Regions from separate parts of the Sphingomonas sp. M6A6_1c genome, predicted to be linked through region 2. Evidence: riboswitches for the same ligand, from Rfam matches in the RefSeq annotation. Region 2 holds a riboswitch; the other holds the start of a gene.
The links. Region 2 has a riboswitch for cobalamin ahead of ACLBWH_RS11875 (CbtB domain-containing protein). Riboswitches for the same ligand answer to the same signal wherever they lie in the genome.
Positions count from the first base shown of each region.

Region 1: it holds a riboswitch for cobalamin, as region 2 does, so the genes downstream of both, ACLBWH_RS12805 (TonB-dependent receptor plug domain-containing protein) here and ACLBWH_RS11875 (CbtB domain-containing protein) in region 2, are expected to answer to the same signal.

Region 1 covers NZ_JBKEZO010000005.1:349,695-356,493, forward strand. Annotated here, with positions in the region: gene kdpC (potassium-transporting ATPase subunit KdpC) at 1-399, shown strand, start outside; gene ACLBWH_RS12790 (DUF4118 domain-containing protein) at 396-3,056, shown strand; gene ACLBWH_RS12795 (response regulator transcription factor) at 3,056-3,739, shown strand; gene cobU (bifunctional adenosylcobinamide kinase/adenosylcobinamide-phosphate guanylyltransferase) at 3,791-4,315, opposite strand; cobalamin riboswitch at 4,344-4,547, shown strand; gene ACLBWH_RS12805 (TonB-dependent receptor plug domain-containing protein) at 4,683-6,602, shown strand; gene ACLBWH_RS12810 (aminotransferase class I/II-fold pyridoxal phosphate-dependent enzyme) at 6,602-6,799, shown strand, end outside.
Region 2 covers NZ_JBKEZO010000005.1:158,113-164,911, reverse strand. Annotated here, with positions in the region: gene bluB (5,6-dimethylbenzimidazole synthase) at 1-604, shown strand, start outside; gene ACLBWH_RS11880 (histidine phosphatase family protein) at 609-1,157, opposite strand; cobalamin riboswitch at 1,196-1,323, shown strand; gene ACLBWH_RS11875 (CbtB domain-containing protein) at 1,354-1,578, shown strand; gene ACLBWH_RS11870 (CbtA family protein) at 1,601-2,323, shown strand; gene ACLBWH_RS11865 (DUF1636 domain-containing protein) at 2,320-2,730, shown strand; gene ACLBWH_RS11860 (hypothetical protein) at 2,950-3,135, opposite strand; gene ACLBWH_RS11855 (hypothetical protein) at 3,478-4,050, shown strand; gene ACLBWH_RS11850 (hypothetical protein) at 4,070-4,555, shown strand; gene ACLBWH_RS11845 (TcfC E-set like domain-containing protein) at 4,568-6,799, shown strand, end outside.

The DNA.
Region 1 (6,799 bases), 190 kb from region 2:
TCGACCGTGGTCGGGCAGGCGTTCGTCAGCGACCGCTATTTCCAGACGCGGCCCTCGGCCGCCGGGAAGGGCTATGACGGACTGGCGTCTTCCGGCTCCAACCTCGGCCCCGCCAGCAAGGCGCTGGTCGCGCGCGTCACGCCCGACGTGGCGAAGCGCCGCGGCGAGGGCGCGACCGGGCCGCTGCCCGCCGATCTGGTCACCGCGAGCGGTTCGGGGCTCGACGCCGATCTGTCGCCCGCCGCGGCGCTGGTGCAGGCGGCGCGGGTCGCGCGGGTTCGCGGCCTGCCGGTCGGGACGGTGCGCGCACTCGTCCAGCGGGAGGTGGAGGATTCGCCGTTCGGCGATCCGCACGTCAACGTGCTCGCGCTCAACCGGGCGCTCGACGCGGGCCGGTGAACGACGCCGCCGCCCGCCCCGATCCCGACGCCCTGCTGCGCCATGCCGCGCAGGAGGGGCGCGGGCGGCTGAAGATCTTCCTCGGCGCCGCGCCCGGCGTCGGCAAGACCTACGAGATGCTGTCCGAGGGCGCGGCGCAGGCGCGCGAGGGCGTCGACGTCGTCATCGGCGTGGTCGAGACGCACGGGCGCAGCGAGACCGAGGCGCTGACCCGCGGCTATACGATCGTGCCGCGGCGGACGGTGGTACACGAGGGCCATGGCCTCGCCGAGATGGACCTCGACGCGATCCTGGCGCGGGCGCCGCGGCTGGTGCTGGTCGACGAACTCGCGCACAGCAACGCGCCGGGCAGCCGCCACGCCAAGCGCTATCAGGACGTCGAGGAGCTGCTCGCGGCGGGGATCGACGTCTATTCCACGGTCAATATCCAGCACGTCGAGAGCCTTAACGACGTCGTCGCCGGCTTCACCCGCGTCCGGGTGCGCGAGACGGTGCCCGACCGCATCCTCGAACTGGCGGAGATCGAGGTCGTCGATATCCCGCCCGACGAGCTGATCGAGCGGCTGAAGGCGGGCAAGGTCTATCTGCCGCAGGAGGCGACGCGGGCGCTCGCGCATTTCTTCTCCAAGACCAATCTGTCGGCGTTGCGCGAGCTGGCGCTGCGCCGCGCCGCACAGGCGGTCGATGCACAGATGCTCGACCATGTCCGCGCGCTCGGCGTCGGCGGCACCTGGGCGGGCGGCGAGCGCGTCGTCGTCGCGGTCAGCGAGGCGGCGGGGGTGGAATCGCTGGTCCGCGCCGCCAAGCGGCTCGCCGATGCGCTGCATGCGCCGTGGACCGCGGTGTTCATCGAGACGCCGCGCACGCAGGGGTTCGGCGCGGCGGAGCACCGTCAGGTCGCCAGGGCGATGAACCTGGCGACGCAGCTCGGCGGGGCGGCGGCGGCGGTGCCGGCGCAGACCGTACTCGCCGGGCTCAAGGCCTATGTCGGCGAGGCGCGCGCGACGCAGCTCATCGTCGGCAAATCGTCGCGATCGCGCTGGTTCGAGCTGCGCCACGGCTCGATCGTCGACCGGCTGGTGCGCGAGGCGCCCGATATCGCGATCCACGTGCTGCCGATGGCCGCCACGGCGCGCGGTCCGCGCCGGGCGCCGCCCGACCGCTGGGGCAGCCGCAGCGGCTATGCCTGGACAGGGGCGATGGTCGCGGCGGTGACCGGGATCGCCAGCGCGCTGTTCCATATCCTCGACCTCGGCAACGTCGCCTTGCTCTACCTGCTGCCGGTGATGATGGCGGCGAGCCTGTTCGGCCTGTGGACCGGGCTGTTCGCCGGGCTCGCGTCGAGCATCGCCTATAATTTCTTCTTCCTGCCGCCGACCGGCACGCTGACGATCAGCAATCCCGAAAACGTCGTGTCGGTGCTGGTGCTGCTCGGCATCGCGATCGCGACCAGCCACCTGACGGCGCGGGTGCGGGCGCAGGCGGACATCGCCGCGGCGAGCGCGCGGACCAATGCGGCGCTCGCCGGCTTCCTGCGCCAGCTCACCCGGCTGAACGATCCCGTCGCGGTGGCGCAGGCGATCTGCGAGGAGGTCGGGCAATTGTTCGGGCTGCGCACGGTGATGCTGGTCGCCGAGGGGGCGGGGCTGGCGGTGCAGGCGGCGAACGGCAGCGACTATCGGCTCGAGACAATGGAGATGGCGGCGGCGCAATGGGCCCATGACGGCGGCGCGCCGGCGGGGCGCGGCTCGGCGACGCTCGCCGCGTCGCAATGGTTCTTCCAGCCGCTGGTGACCGGCGAGCGGACGCTCGGCGTGCTCGGTCTCGCCAACGAGGCGGGCGGCGATCCGCTGCGCCCCGACCAGATCCCGCTGTTCATGAACCTCGTCGAACAGGCGACGCTGGCGCTCGAACGGCTGCGGCTGGAGATCGAGACGCGCGACCTCGGCGCGATGCGCGAGCGCGAGCGGCTGCGCACCGCGCTGCTGTCGTCGGTCAGCCACGATCTGCGCACGCCGCTAACCGCGGTGATCGCCGCGGCCGCCGAGCTGCATCATGGCGCCACGCCGGAATTGATCGCGACGATCGAGGGCGAGGCGGCGCGGCTGCATCGCTTCGTCGCCAACCTGCTCGACATGGCGCGGGTCGAGGCGGGGGCGCTGACGCTGCGCATGGAGGCGGTCGACCTCGCCGATGCGGTCGCCGGCGCGGCGCATGACGCCCGCCGCGCGCTTGAGGGGCATGCGGTGCAGCTTGACGTGCCGCCCGACCTGCCGCTGGTCCGCGCCGACCAGCAATTGCTCCACCATTGCCTGCTCAACCTGCTCGACAATGCCGGCCGCTATGCCGATCCCGGCACGCCGATCCGCGTCGAGGCGCGCCATCGCTACGGCGTCATCCTGCTGTCGGTCGAGGACGAGGGGCCGGGCCTGCCGCCGGGGCGCGAGGCGGAGGTGTTCGACACCTTCCGCCGCTTCGCCGGTTCGGATCGCGCGATCGGCGGCACCGGGCTGGGGCTGGCGATCGTCAAGGCGTTCGCCGCGGCGATGGGCATCGGCGTCGAGGCGGCGAACCGGCAGGATCGGGCGGGCGCGCGCTTCGGCCTGTCCTTTCCGGCGGCGTTGATCGTGCGCGACATGGCGGAGGAGCGCGACTGATGGCGGCCAAGATATTGGTGGTGGACGACGAACAGCCGATCCGCCGGCTGTTGCGCAACACGCTGGAACGCGCCGGCTATGCGGTGGTCGAGGCGATCAACGGCCGCGAGGCGCTCGCGGCGGTCGCCGCCGAGACGCCCGACGCGGTACTGCTCGACCTCGGCCTGCCCGATCGCGACGGGCTCGAACTGGTGCCGCTGATCCGCCGGGCGGGCGATGCGGTGATCCTCGTCGTCTCGGCGCGCGACGCGACCGACCAGAAGGTCGCGGCGCTCGATCTCGGCGCCGAGGATTACGTCACCAAGCCCTTCGACGGCGAGGAATTGCTCGCGCGGTTGCGCGCGGCGCTGCGCCACCGCGGCATCGATGCGGCGGCGGCGAGCGTCATCCGCCGCGACGGGCTGGAGATCGACCTCGACCAGCGGATCGTCCGGCGGGGCGGCGAGGCGTTCCATCTGACGCGCAAGGAGCATGACGTGCTCGCGGTGCTCGCCCGCCATCCCGGGCGGGTGGTGACGCACCAGCGCATCCTGGCGGCGGCCTGGGGCGGCGACGACGATCCGCGGGTCGAATATCTGCGCATCGTCGTGCGCAACCTGCGCCTGAAGCTGGAGGAGCCGAGCGCGACGGGAAGCGTGATCGCCAACGAATTGGGCGTGGGATATCGGCTGCTGGTGGGGTGAGGGCGTTTCGGTACATTCCTCCCCGTGCCGGGGAGGAATTGGGGGCGGCCGTCAGGACTCCCGTCCCGGAAACGGCTGCAACGGCAGCACCATGCCGGCGGCGACGAAATAGACCTCGCGCATCGCCGCCGCGACCTGCTGGTTGAGCCGGCCCGCGGCGTCGCGGAAGGCGCGGCCGAGCGGATGGTCGGGGACGATGCCGAGGCCGACCTCGTTGCTGACGACGAACAGCGGCAGCGGGGTCGCGGCGAGCGCGGCGAGCAGGGCGTCCGATCGCGCCGCGACATCGTGGTCGCCGAGCATCACGTTGGTCAGCCAGAGCGTCAGACAGTCGATCAGGATCGCGCCCGTCCCGATCCCGCCGATCGCCTCGGGCAGCGCGAGCGGGCATTCGACGGTCGTCCAGCGCGCGTCGCGGTCGGCGCGGTGGCGGGCGATGCGGTCGGTCATCTCGCCGTCCCATGCCTCGGCCGTGGCGAGATAATGGAGCGGGCCGGCGCAGCGCTCGGCGGCGGCCTGCGCCAGCCGGCTCTTGCCCGAGCGGGCACCGCCCAGGAACAGCGTCTTGGCTGCGATCATCTTGCCTTCGTCTCCGCGGGGTTATAGGGGCGCCGATGCGACAGGTTCCCAGAGATGGGATGAAAAGGGAACCCGGAAGCGAGCCTGAGGCTCGCCAGCCGGGGCTGCCCCCGCAACTGTGACCGGCGAGCCCTGCTCCTCCGTGTGCCACTGGATCATCCCGATCCGGGAAGGCCGGGCAGGGCGACGACCCGCGAGCCAGGAGACCTGCCCGTCGCGGTTGTCCTTCGTGCGGACGGGGTGTGCCGGCGCGATCGAGGGTTTCCTCGCGAGACGACGATGTTGGGGGCGTTGCGCGGCGGACCAAAGGTTCCGGCGAATCCGCGGTGCGTGCTCCCGTTGTTGCAACGAGGGGAAAACCATCGTGACGAAATACGCCTGTCTCATCCTGCTGCCGTGCATCGCGGTCGCGACACCTGCCTTCGGACAGAATGCGCAATCGACCAGTGGCCTGGAGCAGGTCGCCGACGCCGGCAGCGACATCCTCGTCACCGCCAATCGCGAGGCGCGGCCCGCGTCCACCGTCGGCCAGGCGGTGACCGTCCTCGACACCGCGACGATCACCCAGCGGCAGGCGGTCGTCGTCGCCGACCTGCTGCGCCAGACGCCCGGCGTCAGCGTGACGCGCAACGGCGGCGTCGGCACCGCGACCTCGGTCAACATCCGCGGCGCGGAGAGCGACCAGACCGTCGCGCTGATCGACGGGATCAAGCTCAACGATCCCTCGTCGCCGGGCGGCGGCTTCGACTTCGGCGGGCTGCTGATCGGCAATATCGCGCGGATCGAGGTGCTGCGCGGCGCGCAATCGGTGCTGTGGGGCAGTCAGGCGATCGGCGGCGTCGTCAACCTCATCACCCGCCAGCCGACCGAACAGGTCGCGGTCAACGCGCGCGTCGAGGGCGGCTGGCACGAGACCGGGCAGGGCTTCGCCAACGTCTCGGGCAAGATGGGGCCGGTGTCGGCGAGCCTGGGCGGCGGCTATTACACCACCGAGGGCATCTCGGCCTATGCGCCCGGCACGGAGCGCGACGGCTATCGCAACTATGCTGCCAACGGCAGCCTCGGCATCGCGCTGGCGTCGACCGTGTCGGTCGACCTGCGCGGTTTCTATTCCAACGGCCGCACCGATATCGACGGCGGCTTCCCTCTGCAGGACACCCGCGAATACGGCGAGTCCGAGCAGTGGACCGGCTATGCCGGCCTCAACGCGGCGCTGTTTGGCGGCAAATTGCGCAACCGCTTCGGCTATGCGCACACCGATACCAACCGGCACAATTACGATCCCGACGGCACGCCGACCGAGACCTTCGCTGGCAAAGGGCGCAACGACCGGATCGAATATCAGGGCGTCGCCGATCTGAGTTCCGCGGTGTTCGCCACCTTCGGCGCGGAGCGTGAGGTGTCGCGCTTCACCACGGCGAGCTACGGCGGGCCGGTGACGCAGGGACGGGCGCGGATCTTCAGCGTCTATGGCCAGCTCGCGGTGACGCCGATCGCCGGGCTGACCGCGACCGGCGGCGTGCGCCACGACGATCACAATCGCTTCGGCGGCGCGACGACCTGGTCGGGCAGCGGCGTCTATACGCCCAACGACGGCGCGACCGCGATCCGCGCGAGCTATTCGGAAGGGTTCAAGGCGCCGTCCTTGTACCAGTTGCAGAGCGAATATGGGAATGGCGCGCTGCGCCCCGAACGCTCGCGCGGCTGGGACGCGGGCGTGACGCAGAAGGCGCTCGACGGCGCGGTCGAGGCGAGCGCGACCTATTTCCGCCGCACCTCGTTCGACCTCATCAATTTCGTGTCCTGCGACACGTCGGTGGGGATTTGCGCCGACCGGCCGTTCGGCACCTATGACAATGTCGCGCGGGCGCGGGCGCAGGGCGTCGAATTCGCGCTGACGCTGCGCCCGGTCGAGGCGCTGACGGTCAGCGCCGCCTACACCTATCTGGATGCCAAGAACCGTTCGACCGGCACCGCCAATGCCGGCCGCGACCTGGCGCGGCGGCCGGACAACAGCGTGTCGGTCAACGCCGATTATCGCTGGCCGTTCGGGCTGACCACCGGCGCGACCGTCACCGCGGTGGGGGACAGTTTCAACAATGCGTCCAACACGCAGCGGCTCGACGGCTATGTCGTCACCGACGTGCGCGCGTCCTTCCCGATCGTCGACCATGTCGAGGTCTATGGTCGGATCGAGAATGCGTTCGACGCGCGCTATCAGACGATCCTGCAATATGGCCAGCCGGGGCGCGGGGCCTTCGGCGGCGTTCGCCTGACCTATTGATGATCGTCCCGCGCCCGACCGCCCCGCATCCCTGGGCCACCTTCTGCGCTCATGGCGGGCGGGTGGCGGAGGCGCGCGCGGCGTTCGGCCGCGCGGACTGGATCGACCTGTCGACCGGGATTGCGCCGTGGAGCTGGCCGGTCGAGACGCTCGTGGGGCTCGATCGCCTGCCCGAACCGACGGAAATCGCGGCGCTG
Region 2 (6,799 bases):
GCTCGACCTGCTGCTCCACTGGCGCCGCGACGTCCGCCATTTCCGCCGCGATCCCGTCGCGGCGGAGGCGATGCAGGCGCTGTTCGCCGCCGCGGCGCTGGCGCCCTCGGTCGGCAACGCCCAGCCCTGGCGCTTTGTGCGGCTGCGCTCGCCCGGGCTGCGCGAGACGCTAGCCGCGCATGTCGATGCCGCCAGTGCGGCGGCGGCCGACCGGCTGCCCGACGCCGCAAGCCGCGCGCAGTACGCCCGGCTCAAGCTGCACGGCCTGCGCGAGGCGCCCGAATTGCTCGCGGTGTTCAGCGACGAGGCGCCCGCCGCCGGCCACGGCCTCGGCCGCGCGACGATGCCGGAAATGCTGCGCTATTCCACCGTCATGGCGATCCACGCGATGTGGCTCGCCGCCCGCGCGCGCGGTATCGGCCTCGGCTGGGTATCGATCCTCGATCCCGCGTATGTCACCGCCTTGCTCGACGTGCCGGCAGAATGGACGCTGATCGCGCTGCTCTGCATCGGCTATCCCGAGGCGCCCGCCGCCGCCCCCGAACTGGAGCGCCGCGGCTGGCAGGTGCGCGAACCGCTCGCCGACCGCGTCATCGACCGCTGACCCGTCAGTCGCGGCGCAGTTCCTGCAACCGCCAGCGGCCATGCCGCGACAGCACCACCGTCGACAGCGGCGCGACATCGATCGCCATCGTCGCCGCCACCGGCACGTCGAGCGCGTGCGCGATCGCCGCGCGCAGCACTGCGGCATGGCTGATCGCCAGCATCCGCCCCTCGCCCAGCGCGTCGAGCCACGGACCGACCCGCGCGCACACCCCCGCCATGCTCTCACCGCCCGGGGCGCCCGCCTCGGGCGCCGCCAGCCACGTCGCGATCGCTTCCGGCGCAAGTGAATCGAGGCGGCGGCCCGTCCAAGCGCCGGCATCGATATCGCGGAGCGCCGGCGCCTCCTCGGCGGCGAGGCCGATCAGTTCGGCGGTCTCGCGCGCCGCCGCCGCCGGACTGACCCAGCAGCGTTCCGCCGCCGGCCCGGCAAGGTCGAGCGCCAGCACCTTGGCGCGCCCGCCGGCGTCGAGCGGCTCGGCCAAGTCGGCGAAGCGCGCCGCGCGCGACGCGGCGGTGGCACCGGCGCAGAGCAGGACGAGGCGGGTCGGCATCGGGCGGCAATCTCCTGATCGGTTGACGCATCCCCGCCCCGCGTTCACAGCATGGCGGATCGGAGCCGGGCGGGAAGCCGGTGGAAATCCGGCGCGGTCGCGCCACTGTGATCGTCGGGCGCCAGCCTGTCGAGAGTCAGACCCCGCCCGGCACCTTCACCCATCCGGGCGCGCTTTCCCGGCAGGAGACTGACTGATGTCCGGCACCACCGCCGCCTTCGACGACGATTTCCTTCCCGTCGGCACCGCGCACATCCCGCTCGCCGACATCGCCCCCTGGGCGGTGTTCGCCGCGATCGTCGCGTTGATCCTGCTGTACTTCGTCAGCACCGAACAGGGCGCGTTCGCGCTGTTCGATGGCATGTACGTCCACGAATATGTCCACGACGGCCGCCATCTGCTCGGCTTCCCCTGTCACTGACGCCGACGGGTAGACGGTCATGATGAGGACGTTGCTCTGGCGGGGGATGCTCGCCGGACTGATCGGCGCGCTGGTCGCCGCCACCTTCGCGCTGCTGTTCGCCGAACCGCAGATCGACGCCGCGGTCGCGCTGGAGGCGCATCATGCCGTCCATGCGATGGCGGCGGACGAGGAACTGGTCAGCCGCGCGACGCAGAAGACCTGGGGCCTCTATACCGCGATGAGCCTGTACGGCACCGCGCTCGGCGGGCTGCTCGCGATCATCTTCGCGGGCCTGTACGGCCGGGTCGCGCGGGTCGGGCCGCGCAGCCTCGCGCTGCTGCTCGCGATCGCCGCCTTCGTCGTGATCGTGCTGGTGCCGGCGATCAAATATCCGCCTACCCCGCCCGCGGTCGGGCTCCACGAGACGGTGCGGCTCCGCACCGCCGCCTATTTCGCGATGCTCGCGCTGTCGGTGGCCGCGGCGACCCTGGGCCTGTGGAGCTATCGCCGGCTCGCCGGCCGCGTCGCCGCGCTCGACCGGCTGCTGATCGCGGTCGGCGTCTATGCCGGTGCGGTGGCGCTTGTACAGCTGCTGCTGCCGGTGATCGACGAGGTGCCGGCACGCTTCCCGGCGACGCTGCTCTGGCAGTTCCGCCTCGCCGCGATCGGTACGCAGGCGCTGTTCTGGCTGGTCGCCGCCGATCTGTTCGGACGCGCCGCGGAACGGACGGTGATGGACGAGCAACGCCGGATCGCCCGATGAAGCTCACCCCCGTCGCCGCCGGACCCGCCGTGGTCGCGTGCAGCACCTGCCGCCTCACCGCGGATGCGCGCGAGGATGGCGAGGGCCGCCGCGGGGGCGCGCTGCTCGTCGACGCGCTGCGTGCGGCGCGCGCCGCCGATCCCGCGCTCGCCGGCGTCGCGGTGCAGGAGATGCCGTGTCTGTTCGCCTGCGCCGATTTCTGCACCGTCCATCTGCGCGCGCCCGGCAAGGTCGGCTATGTCCTCGGCCGCTTCACCCCCGACGCGGCCGCGGCACGCGCCATCCTCGACTATGCCGCGCTCTACGCCGCCAGCGACACCGGGCAGGTTCCGTTCAAACAATGGCCGGCGGGCGTTAAGAGCCATTTCATCACCCGCACGCCGCCCGAGGGCTTCCTCGTCGAGTGAACGCTCCGGCCGTCGAACAATCGGCCGGATCGACAGGCGAAGTTTAAAGAAAGTCCTCCCCCGCCAGGGGGAGGTGGCGCGGCGAAGCCGTGACGGAGGGGGAGGATACGGAACCGAGGTGTCGCTTACCTCCCCCTCCGTCATGCCTGCGGCATGCCACCTCCCCCTGGCGGGGGAGGACTTTGGTCGAAGGTCGACCGGTCCTAAACCACCCCCACGTCAGCTCGCGGCAAGCGCGACGCCGTCGCTACGCGACATGGCCTCTGCGGCGGCGATTTCGACCGGGGTCAGGCCGGCGAGGCGATCCTGCGCTTCGATGCTGCGCGCGTCGCTCGGCGCTTGCAGATCGGCCGAAACGCTCGACGGACGGGCGGCCCCGAACAGGCCCAGCTTGATACGATTCATAATGTCCTCAGGTCGATGGCGCGGCGCGTTCGCCCGCGCACCGTCCGCACAATTCCGCAGCGACCATGAGGTTCCCGATGCGGCGGTTCGGCTGATCCACCCCCATGCGACCGTTCAACCCACTATATTGTATAAGGTAGATAATTGTTGCTGGGATATAGAACAATTCCGGTTCTAATCGTCTTATACCCACATCATAGTGGTTAAAATGCTACACCCATTGTTAACGGCGCCATGAGATTAGCCGATTAACGCCGAACTATTCGGACGATCCGAGCAATCGATCGCTCCCGCGGCACATTCACCGGCATGAATATCGCTGGTCAACTTGGGTGGCGCAACATGAAGCAGAACATCATCGCTTTCGGAAAGTTCCTGCCGGGCCGCGCGGTCGCGTTGCTTGGCCTCACCGCGCTGGCCGCGACGCCGGCTGCGGCGGCGACGAACGGCGCGCTCGGCGCGACGTCGACGGGCAGCGTCCAGATCACCGTCTCGGTGCCGAGCCGGGTGCAGATCACCGGCCTCAGCGACATCAGCTTCGCCAATGCTGAACCCAACGGACCCGCGCAGAGCGCCCAGAACAACTGCGTCTGGAGCAACACCGCCACCAAGGGCTATACGATCACCGCAACGGGCAGCGGCACCGGGGGCGCGTTCACGCTCGCCTCGGGCGCGCTGACGCCGGTGTCCTATGCCGTGCAATGGAACCAGAGTTCCGGCCAGACTTCGGGCACAGCGCTGGTCGCATCGACCGTGTCGGGCAATTTCGTCTCGACCGCCGCGGTGCCGACCTGCGCGACCACGCCGAGTTCGACGTCGAGCCTGATCGTCACCATCGCGCAGTCGCAATTGCAGGCGATGCCGTCGCTGACCACCTACACAGGCACGCTGACGCTACTCGTCAACCCGCTCTGACGGAAGCGGGAGCGTGGCCATGGGATGTCCGCGCGTCCTGCCCGGCGGCATGATGCTGGTCGCCGCGCTCGCCGGCGCCACGCCGGCCGCGGCGCAGCAGATCCAGCTCACCCGGCTCACCGACTTCGCTTTCGGCACGGTCGGGGTCGATGCGGACATCAGCAGCAGCAAGGACGTGTGCGTCTCCTCGTCCGGCGTGCTCGGCCGCTACAATATCGTCGCGACCGGCAGCGGCACCAATCGCGCCTTCACGCTCGCCGGCGCCGGTGCGCCGATGGCCTATGAGGTGCAATGGAGCGGCACGGCGGGCCGGGCGACCGGCACCGCATTGACTTCCGGGATCGCGACCACCGGATTGGCGACGACCGGCCTCGGCCTCAATCTCGGCTGCGTGCTCGGCAACGACAGCGCCAGCCTGATCATCGTGCTGCGGTCGAGCGAGCTGAGCAAGGCGACGGCGGGTCCCTATACGGGCACGCTGACGCTGCTGATCGCGGCCGAATAGCGGCGCGACGGCATGTCCGGCGCTTCCGTTATCCGGTGCCGCCCCGCCAAAGGCTGGCGGCTGGCGCTGGCCGCGGCGGCGGCGCTCGGCTGGTCGGCCGGTGCGCATGCGGATCGACCGTCGGATGCGCCGCAGCTGCGCGTCGGCACGCCGGCGGGTTTCGACCAATTGCTCAAGCCGCAGGAGGCGATGGTCGACGTCTTCGTCGGCGGCCGGGCGATCGGCCAGACGCGGCTGCGCTACGGTTCGGGCCGGGTCACCTTCCTAGACCTCGACGCGTTGCTCGCCTTGGTCCCCGATCTGATCGACGCCGCCACCGCACGCGCGGCGCTCGCCGCGCCGGAGGTCGATGCGCACCCCGAGCTGGTCTGCCCGCCCGATGCCGATCCGGCGAGCTGCCGGACGCTGATGCCCGCCGATGCCGGCGTGATCTTCGACGCGGCGCGGTTCCGGATCGACCTCTTCTTCCATCCCCGGCTGCTCGCGGTGCATCCGGCGAGCGAGCGCCGCTATCTGCCGCCACCCGAGGCACGCCTGTCGCTGGTCGACCAGATCGGCGGCACCGTCGCGGGGAGCGGCGGCTATGTCGACTATACGCTGCTCAACCGCGCCATCCTCGGCTACGGCCATGCCCGCCTGCGCAGCGAAATGTCCTATTCGTCGCGCTACGGCCTGCTCGCCGATACGCTGGCGGCCGAACTCGACACGCCGGGCTATCGCTATGCGGCGGGCGTGCAATGGACGCCGGGCATCGACCTTACCGGCCGGCGGCGGATCGTCGGCGTCGGCATGCAGAGCCAGATCGACACCCGGCTCGATCGCACGTTGATCGCGGGCAGCCCGCTCGTCGTCTCGCTGGCGGCGCGCGCGCGCGTCGACGTGCTGCGCGACGGCCGCCTTCTGACCTCGCGGACCTACGACGCGGGCAATCAGGCGCTCGACACCTCCAGCCTGCCGGACGGCGCCTACGAATTGGTGCTGCACGTCACCGAGGCCGGTGGCACTGTGCGCGACGAGCGACGCTTCTTCACCAAGAACGCCGCGATCGCGGCGATCGGCGACCCCATCGTCTTCGCTTATGCCGGGCTGCTCGCCAACGATCGCGTCGGCACCTTCATCGCGACCTCGCGCACGCCCTTCTACGAAGCGGGCGTCGCGCGCCGGCTGACGCCGCAACTCGCGCTCGACGCGACCGTGCTCGGCACCGATCGCAACGCGCTGCTCGAACTGGGCGGCTATTGGCTCGGCCATGCCGCGCAATGGCGCGCCGCCGGGCTCGCCTCGCTCCATGGCCAATTCGGCATGCTGGTCCAGGCCACGTCGTCGGGCACGGCGCGGCTCAATTATGCGGTCGATCTGCGGCGGGTGTGGAGCCCGGGCGCGCGGCCGTTGATCCCGCTCGGCGACAGCGTCGCGACCGCGTTGCTCCTGCGCGCCGATCCGGCGGCGCGGAAGTCAACCGGCGGCTTCACCCAGGTCAACGGCACGCTCAACTACGCACTGCCGCGCGGCCAGTTCGCGATATCGGGCTTCTACCGCCGGGATCGCGGCACCCGCGCCTCCTACGGCCTGGGGCCGAGCCTCACCGTACCGCTGATCCAGCGCGGCGGGTTGCAGGTGACGGTGCGCGGCGATGCGACGATCACCAACCAAGGGCGCGCGGCGTTCATCGGCATCAGCCTCCAGCGGGTGCGCGGCACCGCCGCCTGGAGCGCCAGCGCCGGGCTGCGCGCCAGCGATGTCGGCGCCACGCAGAAGGGCGTCGCGGCGGTCGGCGGCATCGCCGGGGCATGGCAGCGCGATCGCGTGCTCGGCGGCGAACTGGCGCTGTCGGGCGGGGTGGAGCGGGAGGTCGGCGGCACGCTGGCACGCGGCCACGCCGACCTGCGCACCGCCGCCGCCGCGCTCTATGCCGATGTCGCGCAGCCGCTCGCGGGCAGCAACGGCGCGACCCAATATAGCCTCGGCTTCCAGACGACCGCGGCGGCAACGCGCCGCGCGCTCGTCCTGCAAGGCCGCGATCGCAACGATGCGATCATCGTCGTCTCGGTGCAGGAGGATGGCGAGCCCCGGCGCAAGGGCGCCACCGGGGCGCCGTTCGAGGTGCTGGTCGACAATGGCGCGCGCGGCACGGTCCGCCTCGGCGAGACGCTGGCGGTGTCGGTGCCCGCCTATCGCCAATATGCGGTCCGCCTGCGCTCGACCGGTGAGGAATTGATGCATCTGGATGGCGGCACGCGCAAG